4 regions of the Providencia sp. PROV208 genome follow, and region 1 is predicted to be linked to each of the others. Evidence: predicted binding sites of a transcription regulator. Region 1 holds the regulator's gene; each other region holds the start of a gene.

Evidence for each region. Region 1 encodes PurR, which represses purine synthesis genes. Its sites were predicted from a motif close to CANGCAAACGTTTGCNTG; they were not measured.
Region 2: a site for PurR is predicted at 1,252-1,269, ahead of purE (5-(carboxyamino)imidazole ribonucleotide mutase). Genes of this name have one in related genera too.
Region 3: a site for PurR is predicted at 1,175-1,192, ahead of cvpA (colicin V production protein). Genes of this name have one in related genera too.
Region 4: a site for PurR is predicted at 1,732-1,749, ahead of PR766_RS10805 (NCS2 family permease). Genes of this name have one in related genera too.

What each region holds. Positions count from the first base shown of each region.
Region 1 covers NZ_JAMPNS010000007.1:35,267-38,482, reverse strand. Annotated here, with positions in the region: gene punR (DNA-binding transcriptional activator PunR) at 1-687, shown strand, start outside; gene purR (HTH-type transcriptional repressor PurR) at 703-1,728, opposite strand; gene cydH (cytochrome bd-I oxidase subunit CydH) at 1,996-2,079, shown strand; gene sodB (superoxide dismutase [Fe]) at 2,168-2,746, opposite strand.
Region 2 covers NZ_JAMPNS010000011.1:159,082-162,297, forward strand. Annotated here, with positions in the region: gene ppiB (peptidylprolyl isomerase B) at 1-446, shown strand, start outside; gene lpxH (UDP-2,3-diacylglucosamine diphosphatase) at 458-1,180, shown strand; gene purE (5-(carboxyamino)imidazole ribonucleotide mutase) at 1,350-1,865, shown strand; gene purK (5-(carboxyamino)imidazole ribonucleotide synthase) at 1,865-2,950, shown strand; gene PR766_RS09905 (MFS transporter) at 3,071-3,216, shown strand, end outside.
Region 3 covers NZ_JAMPNS010000001.1:168,921-172,136, forward strand. Annotated here, with positions in the region: gene folC (bifunctional tetrahydrofolate synthase/dihydrofolate synthase) at 1-351, shown strand, start outside; gene dedD (cell division protein DedD) at 357-1,067, shown strand; gene cvpA (colicin V production protein) at 1,245-1,748, shown strand; gene purF (amidophosphoribosyltransferase) at 1,763-3,216, shown strand, end outside.
Region 4 covers NZ_JAMPNS010000012.1:124,911-128,126, forward strand. Annotated here, with positions in the region: gene PR766_RS10805 (NCS2 family permease) at 295-1,629, opposite strand; gene PR766_RS10810 (amino acid ABC transporter permease) at 1,856-2,608, opposite strand; gene PR766_RS10815 (amino acid ABC transporter permease) at 2,610-3,216, opposite strand, start outside.

The DNA of each region.
Region 1 (3,216 bases):
AAAAAAATGATTGATACCCGCCATCAGTGTCAGCAAGTCGCAAATGGGTGGCGTGGGCAGTTCAGTATTGCGGTTGATTGTATTGTGAAACCACAGCGTACTGAGCAGTTGATTTTAGACTTTTATCGCCATTTTCCTGATATTGAGCTCTATATACACCCTGAAGTTTTTAATGGTGTCTGGGATGCTTTAGCGGATGGCAGAGTGGATGTGGCAATTGGTGCAACTCGTGCCTCACCCATTGGTGAGCGTTATAGTTTTCGTGATATGGGGTTTATGTCATGGCGCTGTGTGGCAAGCCCTGAACACCCATTAGCAAAAATCCAAGGTAAACTGACGGATGACCAAATGCGAGAGTATCCGAGTTTATGTCTTGAAGATACCTCTCGAAGCTTACCTAAGCGAGACACGTGGGCATTGGATAACCAGCGCCGCTTAGTTGTGCCTTATTGGGAAAGTGGTTTGGCATGTTTAGCGAATGGTCTCTGCGTTGGAATGGTGCCAGAACATCGAGCCGCACCCTTGTGTGCAGAAGGGAAATTAGTTGAATTGGAGCTAGCGCAGCCTTTCCCTGAAAGTCCATGTTGCTTAACATGGGTTGAAAACAATACATCTCCGGCGTTGAGTTGGCTTCTGGACTATCTTGGTGATAGTGAAACGCTCAACGCGGAGTGGTTTGCTAGCTAAATAATAACGACATGATTAACGGCGATAGTCGATAAATGGACCATCTGCCACGGAACGGCGTTCAACTAAACGTGGATGAACTTCAATCGTTTGTGCATCTTCACGTTTATTCACGATACGATCAAGCAACATCGCAAATGCCATTTGACCTAAACGCTCTTTTGGCTGGTGAATGGTAGTCAAAGCTGGGGTGAAGTAACGAGCGTTACGCACGTTATCATAACCAATAATGGAAATATCTTGAGGAACTCGCAGTCCCATCTCATCAGCAGCACAAATTGCCCCCATCGCCATAATATCACCACCACAAAAGACAGCTGTAGGGCGGTGCTTGTTACTGAGGATTTGCATCATCGCTTTATAACCGGATTCTGGCTCGAAATCTCCCTGAACAATCCACTCATCTTTCAGGGTGACTTTGGCTTCTTCCATGGCTTTTTTAAAACCAGTTAAACGTCCAATCCCCGTATTTCTTTCGAGAGACCCCGGGATCACGCCAATTTCCCGATGACCGCGATCAATAAGGTAACGACCGGCTAAATAACCACCGTGGAAAGAGTTATCAATAATACTATCAGTAAAGTCGCCACGAGAAGTTCCCCAATCCATTACCACCATTGGAATATTGCGGTAATCTTCCAACATGCCAATTAGGGTATCGGGGTATTCTGAGCACATGACAAGTAGACCATCGACTCGTTTTTGCGCCAGCATTTGCAGGTAGGCTTTTTGCTTACCTAAGTTATTGTGAGAATTACATAAAATTAAAGTGTAGCCTTTCTCATAGCAACTATTTTCAACAGATTCGATGACTTCTGCAAAATAGGGCGCCTCACTTGATGTCGCCAGTAGACCAATTGATTTGGTGTGATTGACTTTTAAACTACGAGCAACCGCACTTGGAGAATAATTGAGCTCTTTGATGGCGGCCCAAACGGCCGTTTTTGTATCATCAGCGACAAAACGCGTCTTGTTGATAACATGGGAGACGGTTGTGGTGGAGACGCCTGCACGCTTCGCCACATCTTTAATTGTTGCCATGAGAAGAAAAAACTCCTAACCAAAACTTGGTCTCTAAAATAATTCTAGTTAAATAATTACCTGCATATTGATGCATAGTCTCTTTGCTGGCAATAATTTAGCGATTTGTTATCGATTTTGTCTGATCTAGCGCAAAAACGAAAGAAATAATTGATGTTATAACATGTGATATAGACACTGGTTTTACGTTTTTGTGCATGTATACTGAAATAACCTTTTTATTTTATGGTTATTTGATAATTCAATTTCTCGATATGAGAGGGTCTCATGGATACAGATTTAAAATATGGATTACTAGCGGCATTTGGCTCTTTAGCTGTAATTATTTTGTTTGTTGTGCACATTTTCTGATTTCATTTCCATCCTTACTATTTAGGATGAGAAATAATTAAGGGCGAGTATTGTACTCGCCCTTAGTCATTTTAGATCTGAACTAAAATTAAGCCAGATTTTCTTCAACAAATTTCCAGTTAACCAGCGCCCAGAAATTTTCTAAGTATTTTGGACGCGCGTTACGGTAATCGATGTAGTAAGCGTGTTCCCAGATATCAACAGTCAGAACGGGCTTGTCGTCACCAGAGATTGGTGTTGCTGCGTTAGAGGTGTTGACGATAGCGAGGCTACCATCTGCTTTTTTCACTAACCAAGTCCAACCTGCACCGAAGTTTTTAACTGCGGCATCAGTGAATTGCTCTTTGAACTGAGCGAATGAACCGAATGCTTTGTTGATAGCTTCAGCAACTTTACCTGTTGGTTCGCCACCTGCATTTGGTGCTAAGCAGTGCCAGTAGAAAGTGTGGTTCCAAACTTGAGCCGCGTTATTGAATACGCCAGCGTCAGAAGTTTTGATGATTTCTTCTAAAGACAGACCTTCAAATTTGGTGCCTTTGATCAGGTTGTTCAGGTTAACAACATATGTGTTGTGGTGCTTACCATAGTGATATTCTAAGGTTTCAGCAGAGATATGCGGTTCTAAAGCATCTTTAGCATAAGGTAGAGCTGGTAATTCAAAAGACATTGCGTACTCCTTGATTGCTTTTATTCAGTGTTTAGGGTGTTTGCTCGTAAAATGAGCGAAATTAAGCGTGTATCTATTTGTTAATCTACTTCTATTATAGTGACGGGAAACGATTATCAGCTACCACGTCATCGAATCAGTTATTTATTTATCATAACAGAATACAGGCTACTGTAAGAAAAAACCTGCTACATGATGCTATTTATGTCTTAATTGTTAGTAAGTTGCATAATATCACTCTCACCCTGATCGTGATTATCATGGATAAGCGGAGAAATGCATCAAGTGTTATTAATTTGCTAATATATTAACAAATAACTCCTATGATTACACGGCAAAAACGCCAACAGCAAATTTTTTATAGCAAAAAGAAAACGTTGCTATTTGTTCTTCACCTTTTGAGTACCGCAAATAGGAGTGCTATAGTATTCACCTTATAAAACTGGCATATTGTATGAAACAATCACGGA
Region 2 (3,216 bases), on a different contig from region 1:
CAGACAAAGCACCAGTAACTGTTGAAAACTTTCTAACTTACTGCCGCGAAGGTTTCTACAATAATACCATTTTCCACCGTGTTATTAACGGCTTCATGATCCAAGGTGGTGGTTTTGAGCCTGGCATGAACCAAAAAGACACTAAAGCGCCTATCAAAAACGAAGCTAATAACGGACTGAAAAACAGCCGTGGCACATTAGCAATGGCTCGTACTAACGATCCACACTCAGCAACAGCACAATTCTTCATCAACGTTGCTGACAATGACTTCTTAAACTTCCGTTCAGAGCGCCCAGATGGTTGGGGTTACTGCGTATTTGCTGAAGTCGTTGAAGGTATGGACGTTGTTGACAAAATCAAAGGCGTTTCGACCGGTCGCAGTGGTTTCCACCAAGACGTACCTCGCGAAGACGTTGTGATTGAAAAAGTGACTGTCAGCGAGTAATCCCTGAATTTATGTCCACTTATATCATTGCAGATTTGCATTTAAGTGAAGATGAACCGGCGATCACCGCCGGTTTTCTGCATTTTATCGAACAGCAAGCCATCCATGCCGACAGCCTGTATATTCTAGGCGATTTCTTTAATTATTGGATTGGTGATGATGATGAAACACCCTTACACCAACAAGTAGCTCAAGCACTAAGGCAGCTAAGTGAACGTGGTATTCCTTGCTATTTCATTCACGGAAATCGCGATTTCTTAGTGGGTCAACGTTATGCTAAACAGTGCGGCATGACCATCCTCCCCCAAGAAACGCTGCTTGAACTTTATGGTCAACGTATTTTGATTATGCATGGAGATACGCTATGCACCGATGATGCGGCTTATCAAAATTACCGTAAAAAAGTTCATACCCCTTGGATCCAACGCCTTTTTCTCACTTTACCTTTATGTATTCGTCGCCGTATCGCACAAAAAATGCGCCGTAATAGCCAATATGCCAGTAGCATGAAATCCGAAGCGATTATGGATGTGAATTCCCTCGCCGTCATTGATGCATTAAACCGCCATCAAGCGCAATGGATGATCCACGGTCACACTCATCGCCCTGCAATTCATGAAATCAACCTAGAGGGTCATCTCCATTTTAGGGGGGTATTAGGTGCATGGCACAGCGAAGGTTCCGCTTTTGTAATTAATGAAAACGGTATTGAGCTTATTTTCTTTCCTTTTTAGTTTTCGTTCCTTGTTAAAGATGCGCGGGTGAATTCTTGCACTTGAGCCTAATCGTTTGCTTATTTTATAGTCACGCAAACGTTTTCCTTGATCGATTACCGTGATATGATCGGGACAATTCACATTTCCACCCTTAGGGTGACATTTTTCAATACAGGGATCACACCACATGACTGCCCAAGTTCCTGCTCAATCTGCGGCAAAAATCGCCATTGTTATGGGTTCTAAAAGTGATTGGACAACGATGCAACATGCTGCTGATGTACTGACAGAGCTGCAACTGCCTTTCCATGTTGAAATCGTTTCTGCACACCGCACGCCAGATAAACTGTTCTCCTTTGCTGAAAATGCCAAAGCAAACGGTTTTGATGTCATTATCGCAGGGGCTGGCGGTGCGGCCCATTTACCTGGCATGTTAGCTGCAAAAACACTGGTTCCTGTCCTTGGCGTGCCGGTACAAAGTGCCGCATTAAGTGGTGTTGATAGCCTGTATTCTATTGTGCAGATGCCAAAAGGTATTCCTGTTGGCACCCTTGCTATTGGTAAAGCCGGTGCCGCTAACGCCGCACTGCTAGCTGCACAAATTTTAGCCACTCATGATAGTGCGCTATTCAATCGCTTATCCGCATGGCGAGAAGCACAAACCAACGACGTATTAAATAACCCAGATCCGAGGGAAGCGTAATGAAACCGGTTTGTGTCCTTGGTAATGGTCAATTAGGCAGAATGCTGCGCCAAGCAGGGGAACCGCTGGGAATTTCAGTTTTCCCTGTAGGACTAGATGCGGAACCTGAAGCCGTTCCTTACCAACAAAGCGTGATCACCGCTGAAATTGAACGTTGGCCTGAAACACCTTTAACTAAGGAGCTAGCTCGCCATAATGCGTTTATTAACCGAGATATTTTTCCTCGTTTAGCGGACCGATTCCCACAAAAAAGCCTATTCGATACATTAAATTTATCGACGGCACCTTGGGCGCTATTAGAATCTCCAGACCAATGGACAGAATTATTTGCCACTCTGGGTGATTTTTTGATCGTAAAACGCAGAACGGGTGGCTACGACGGTCGTGGCCAATGGCGTGTTCGCCCTGGTGATGAGTTAAATCTTCCCGCAGAAATTTATGGGGAATGCATCGTCGAGCAAGGGATCCCATTTGATGCTGAAGTCTCCGTGATTGGTGCCCGCAGCCAATCCGGTCAATCGGTTTTCTATCCCATCACACATAACCTTCACCAAGAAGGTATTTTACGCACCAGCGTTGCGTTCCCAAATGCGAATCCTGTCCAGCAACAACAAGCACAAGCGATGCTCAGCTCCGTCATGGATGAGCTCGGCTATGTCGGTGTAATGGCTATGGAGTGTTTTGTGGTTGGCGATAAACTGCTGATCAACGAAATCGCCCCTCGTGTTCATAATAGTGGGCACTGGACTCAAAATGGGGCCTCAATCAGCCAATTCGAGCTCCATTTACGCGCGATTCTGAATCTTCCGATGCCGACGCCAGAAGTTTTCAGCCCTGCTGTGATGGTCAATTTAATTGGCACTGATGTTAACCAAGAATGGTTAAATCTGCCTTTAGTCCATTTACATTGGTATGAGAAAGAAGTGCGCCCTGTACGTAAAGTGGGTCACTTAAATCTGACTCATAGCGATGTCCATCAGCTCGAAAATACCCTCGATAATTTGATCCCAATGCTGCCAAATGAGTATAAAAGTGGCATTGAGTGGGCAAAAACAAAATTAGGCTGGTACTCTCGCCAAAAATAGGGAAAATAGCGCTATTCGTGCCTGAAAGTGATATTTCGGGCATTGTGCTATTTTTGCCCTACTTTTATAGTGATTACTTGTGAGTGATGACTAACTCACTAGGGCGCCACTGGAGTGCATATGCCAGAAACACAAGCCTCACCGTTTAGTCCGTTATACCAATGGTCGATTCTTATTCTCCTCGGACTGGTTTATTTCCTTGCTACTGCCACCACCTTCACCTCATTAGGCGTAGTATTACCGAGTATGATCGGCGAATTAAAGTG
Region 3 (3,216 bases), on a different contig from region 1:
AATCCGCACGCTGCAGGTTACTTAGTTTCCAAACTCGCACAATTACCGAGGCGAGAAGGTCGTCGAATTCGTGCGGTAGTAGGCATGCTAGGGGATAAAGATATTCAAGGTACATTAACCTGTTTATCCCAACAAGTTACAGATTGGTATCTTGCGCCGCTAAGAGAATTTCGTGGTGCGGATGTGACTGAACTTAGCAAACATATTGATGGTGCTCACGAATTTGATTCAGTGGAAGCCGCTTGGCGACAAGCCTGCGTGGATGCGAAACCACAAGATGTGATTGTCGTGTGTGGATCATTCCATACAGTAGCACACGTCATGATGCTATTAGAGAAAACAGAAGGATAAAGTCAGTGGCTAGTAAATTCCAGAATCGTCTTGCTGGCGCCATTGTATTAGTCGCTGCGGGGGTCATTGTGCTGCCCGGGCTACTGGATGGCGATAAGAAATACAATGAAAATGAATTTGCAGCCATTCCGATTATTCCCAAACCGGGTGATGAAGAAGATATTGAGTCGATTGCACCGATTACACACAGTGCATCAACGGCTTCTTCAGAAGGAACTTCTGAAGCGATGTTATCGGAAGCTATCACCGAGCAAAAGCAAAGTGAACAGCCGCCAGTAGCCGCAAACAGTGCAAATCAAAGTGTGACAAATCAAAATAATGGCGCTCAAAATGGGAGTGCGATTCCGACAAATGTTGCGCCTGAAAAACCGCGAGTGGAGCCAAAGCCGGAACCTAAACCTGAGCCTAAACCAAAAGTAGAGTCAAAACCTGAACCAAAACCTGAACCTAAGTCGGAGCCTAAGCAAGAACCTCAAGGCAAAGCGTATGTGGTACAAGTTATCGCGCTAAATAATGCGAGTAAGGTTGAGGAGATAGTGGCTAAACTGAGATTGTCGGGGTATCAGGTTTATACGGTGCCAGCGAAACCGGTGAACAATAAATTAACCCGTATTTATGTAGGTCCTGAGGCATCAAGGCAGAAACTTGAATCTGCATTACCTGAACTTAATGCGATAACAGGTACAAAAGGGATTATTCAAGCTTTTAAGCCTTAAAATGACATTGGATTATCCCTAAAAAATAAGGGTATTTAGTAACTTACTGCGGCGATTATGATTTTTTCTTTTCGCCGCTGATTTTTTTAAATTCAATGAAAAATGGTTACGCAAACGTTTTCGTTTTCTGTTAGAATGCATTCGCCGCTGACGTGAATGCGAATTTTGGAATGAAATATGGTCTGGATTGATTACACAATTATCGCCATTATTGGCTTCTCGGCACTGGTAAGCCTGATTCGTGGATTTGTACGTGAGGCATTATCGTTAATCACATGGGGTTGTGCGTTCTTCGTTGCAAGTACGTTTTATCCCTACTTGGCGAGCTATTTTACGAACTTTGAGGATATTTTGGTTCGTAACGGTATTGCCATTGCGGCATTATTCATTGCAACCCTGATTGTAGGTGCGGTAGTGAATTATGTGATTAGCTCACTGGTACAAAAAACCGGATTATCGGGTACAGATCGTGTACTGGGGATTTGCTTCGGTGCGTTGCGTGGGGTATTAATTGTATCGGCGCTATTGTTCTTTCTCGATACATTTACTCCGCTTCCTCAAAGTGAGGATTGGCATCGTTCACAGCTTATTCCACAGTTCAGTCATATTATTAGGTGGTTCTTTGACTACCTGCAAAATGCGTCAAGTTTCCTACCGGAGAATATTTCTCCGTCTGGCTGATGAGGAAAGACTAAATGTGCGGTATTGTCGGTATCGCCGGTGTTTCACCGGTAAACCAATCAATTTATGATGCGTTGACGGTGCTACAGCATCGTGGGCAAGATGCAGCGGGTATTGCGACCATCGATGGTAAAAACAATATCCGTTTGCGTAAAGCAAATGGTTTAGTAAAAGATGTCTTTGAAACTCGCCATATGTTGCGACTTCAAGGTTCAATGGGCATAGGACATGTACGTTATCCTACAGCGGGTAGCTCAAGTGCATCTGAAGCTCAGCCTTTTTACGTTAACTCTCCTTTTGGTATCACCCTTGCACATAATGGTAACCTGACAAATGCTCACGAACTGACTCGTAGCCTATTTGAAACAGCGCGTCGCCATGTGAATACCACCTCAGACTCCGAAATTCTGCTAAATGTATTAGCGCATGAATTAGATAAGTTTGACCATTTTCCTCTCGAACCTGACAACATTTTTAGTGCCGTCGCGTCAATGCACAAAAAAATCCGTGGTGCTTATGCCTGTGTGGCATTGATTATTGGTCACGGGATGGTGGCATTTCGTGACCCATATGGCATTCGTCCATTAGTTCTCGGTCGCCGTATTTTGGCAACTGGCGAACACGAATATATGGTGGCATCTGAAAGTGTGGCATTAGACACGTTAGGTTTTGAATTCCTTCGTGATGTCGCACCCGGTGAAGCCGTGTATGTCACTGAAGATGGTAAATTATTTACTCGCCAATGTGCAGAGAATCCACAACTGACGCCGTGTATTTTTGAATATGTTTATTTTGCTCGCCAAGATTCCTTTATTGATAAAATCTCGGTGTATAACGCAAGATTGCGCATGGGGCAAAAGTTGGGGGCTAAAATTGCACGAGAGTGGGAAGATCTGCATATTGATGTCGTGATCCCAATCCCAGAAACCTCTTGCGATATCGCCTTGGAAATTGCACACATCCTAGATAAACCATACCGTCAAGGGTTTGTGAAAAACCGTTATGTTGGGCGCACGTTTATCATGCCAGGGCAGCAAGAACGTCGTAAATCAGTACGGCGTAAGCTGAATGCAAACCGTGCTGAGTTCCGTGATAAAAACGTTCTGCTGGTGGATGATTCGATTGTGCGCGGGACCACATCTGAGCAAATAGTGGAATTAGCCCGCGAAGCTGGTGCGAAGAATGTGTATTTTGCTTCCGCTGCGCCAGAAGTACGTTTCCCGAACGTATACGGCATCGACATGCCAAATGCGAATGAACTGATTGCACACGGTCGTGAAGTCGATGAAATTCGAAAATTGATTGGTGCAGATGGCTTAATTTTCCAAGATCTCAGCGACCTCGTGGACGCAGTTCGTGAAGAAAACCCAGAAATTAATGAATTTGAATGTTCCGTATTTGACGGCATTTACGTGACGAAAGATATTGACCAAAGTTATTTAAATTATCTGGAAAATCTGCGTAAGGA
Region 4 (3,216 bases), on a different contig from region 1:
TCACTTTGCATTCGCAACAGTACTTTAATGATTATACCTTAAATAATTTGAGTTGCATGCAAGCAACAAAAAGGGTGAACCAGCTGAGGGGGGATTAATCTTCTAAATCGCTGTGCCTCCAGAGAACAGAGAATCATCTTGAGTAATATTCTAAATAATTCAAGTTACCTAAGCGTTCCAATGCTCTAAATAGTTTGTGCTGTAAGTTGCTAACCCTAGTCACATACTTGTGTATGCTCCTAGGGATTAGCAACTGAAGCCAACGCCGCTACAGCGCAAAATATGACGAGCATATTAGGCGTCGACGAGAACCATTTTTAGTAAGAACATCGCAGCAACTAAAATCACACACAGACCTAGGTCACGCCAGCGCCCTGTACCGATTTTCATCGCACAGTACGCAATAAAACCTAGCGCAATACCTTCTGTAATCGAGAAGCTAAATGGCATCATGACCGCAGTAATAAACGCCGGAACGGATTCCGTTAAGTCATCCCATTTCACGCGCGTTAAGCTTGAAGTCATCAGAACGCCAACATAAATGAGCGCTCCTGCCGTTGCATAGGCTGGAACCATACCCGCCAGCGGAGAGATAAACATGGTCAACAGGAATAACACACCGACGACAATCGCGGTTAAACCTGTACGACCGCCCACCGATACCCCTGAAGAGCTTTCGATGTAGGCTGTTACGGACGAAGTCCCCATTGCAGAACCTGCCACCGAACTTAAGCTATCCACATACAGTGCTTGTTTCATGCGAGGGAAAGTCCCACGCTCGTTGGTAATACCGGCTTTGTCTGTTACCCCAATCATGGTGCCCGAGGAGTCAAACAGGTTTACCAACATAAAGGCAAAGATAACCCCAGAAAGTGCCAGATCCAGTGAGCCAGCAAAGTCCACTTGACCAACAACACTGGTAATACTTGGCGGCATTGAGAAAATGCCCGTATATTTCACATCGCCCAGCGCCAAACCAATCAGCGTCGTGACGGCAATAGAAACTAACACCGCAGCATGAATATTACGCGCCGCTAAAATGGCAATAATGAAAAAGCCTAATGCCCCTAACCACACATTATGGTGAGTTAGGTTACCAATCGAGACTAAGGTATCTGGGTTTGCAACGATAATACCGGAGTTTTTCAGCCCCATCATGGCGATAAATAGACCGATACCGCTGGTGATCCCCACACGTAAACTCAGGGGAATATTGGCGATGATCCAGTAACGAATACGGAATAACGTCAGAATGAATAAGCCAACCGCCCCCCAGAATACTGCCCCCATAGCCACTTGCCATGAATAGCCCATCGCGCCAACAACCACAAAGGCAAAAAAGGCGTTCAGCCCCATCGCAGGTGCAACTGCAATTGGTAAGTTAGCCAGTAATCCCATCAAAATACTGCCAATCGCTGCGATTAAACAAGTTGTCACGAATACCGCTTTGATATCCATGCCAGCAACGGACAAAATTTGTGGGTTAACGAAAACGATATACACCATCGTCAGGAAGGTAGTGAATCCTGCAACGACCTCTGTTCTTGCGGTGGTGCCGTGTTCTTGTAATTTAAACACACGCTGGAACAGACCCTGCTGTTGCGAAGAGCCAGATGATTGATTAGTCATTAAAATGCGCCTTGTCGAAATGTCATGCCCTAGAGTGCCAATGGCGGCATGGTGGACACGAAAAAAAGTTTTTTTCGACTCATGGTACAACTAAACATCACAAAAGAAAACGATTGCGTTATTTAAAATAAATAGGGTTTCTTAACTGACTGATACTATAAATGAATATCGAGAAAACGATGGCGGCTATCACGCCGCCATTACAACATTGCGCTACGAGGGTGAATTAGGAAAGCGCGATCAATTTTTGGCGTCGCCAAAACAACCAACCGCGCTTTGCGGCTCTACTGCGCGGCGCACGTTTATCACTGAGTTTTTTCGCCACTTGGTTGGCAAGAATTTCCACTGACAGGCACATCACAAAGTAGATAAATGCCACAAACAGGAAGACTTCCAGCGGGTATATCATTTCACGGTTATTCACCTGTGTGGCTAAGAATGACAGCTCTGCCACCCCTACAATATACGCCAGAGAGGTATCTTTAATTAACGCAACCCATTGGTTAATAAAAGAAGGCACCATCATACGTAAGGCTTGAGGTAACACCACATTCCACAGTACTTGCCATCGGTTAAACCCGAGAGAAAGCCCTGCGTTCCATTGCCCTTGACCGATAGCTAAAATTCCCGCTTTCACGCCGTGCGCTAAATAGGCGGAGGTGATCAGCGCTAATGCGCACACCACCGCCGTCACGCCCGGAATTTCGGTTCCGAAAACGATCGGCAATAAGAAGTAGGTCCAAAAAATCAACATAATGACGGGAATGGCACGGAAAAAGCCTAAAACGGCGGCAAATAAATTCATCCAGAAACCACGTAGCATCGCCAGCGCAATACCGCCCAATGTGCCGAGGACAATAGACGCGGCACCAGCTAATACGCTCATAATTAGCGTTAGGGCGGCCCCTTCTAGGGGACCATCAGGGTAAGCCCCAAATAGCAAATATTGCCAGTTATCTGTAATGACTGAAAAATCCATCTTATACCCCCTGAGCCAACTGACGCTGTTGTCGCCACTGACCCCAGCCTTCCATAAACGCAATAATCACAATATAGAGCACAGTCGCTAAACCAAATGCTGCAAATGTTTGAAGTGACTGACTATCCACTTGGCGTGATACGTAAGAAAGCTCCGCGACCCCAATCGCCATTGTCAGCGAAGAGTTTTTTACAACGTTCATGTATTGCCCAAGTAATGGCGGTAACGCAATTTTCACCGCTTGCGGTAAAATGACTAAGCGCATGGACTGCCATGACGTTAAACCCAATGCAAGCGCCGCCTGTTTTTGCCCTTGGCGCACGCCTCGGATCCCAGAACGTACTTCTTCCGCAATAAACGGTACCGTGTATAAGGTTAAGCCCACAAAGCCCGCTAAAAACTCAAAAGATGGCCAGCCCAATGTCAGTCCAAAAATGTCGACTTCATGGGGGGTATTAAGCCATTCCATTGCAGCTGCAGGTAAAATTTCTCCTGATGCGAAATACCAAAAAAATAGCTGCACCAGTAGCGGCGTATTACGAAAAATCGAGATATAGACACTCACGAACCAGCGTAAAGGCGCTATTTGGCTATCTCTTGCTGAAGCG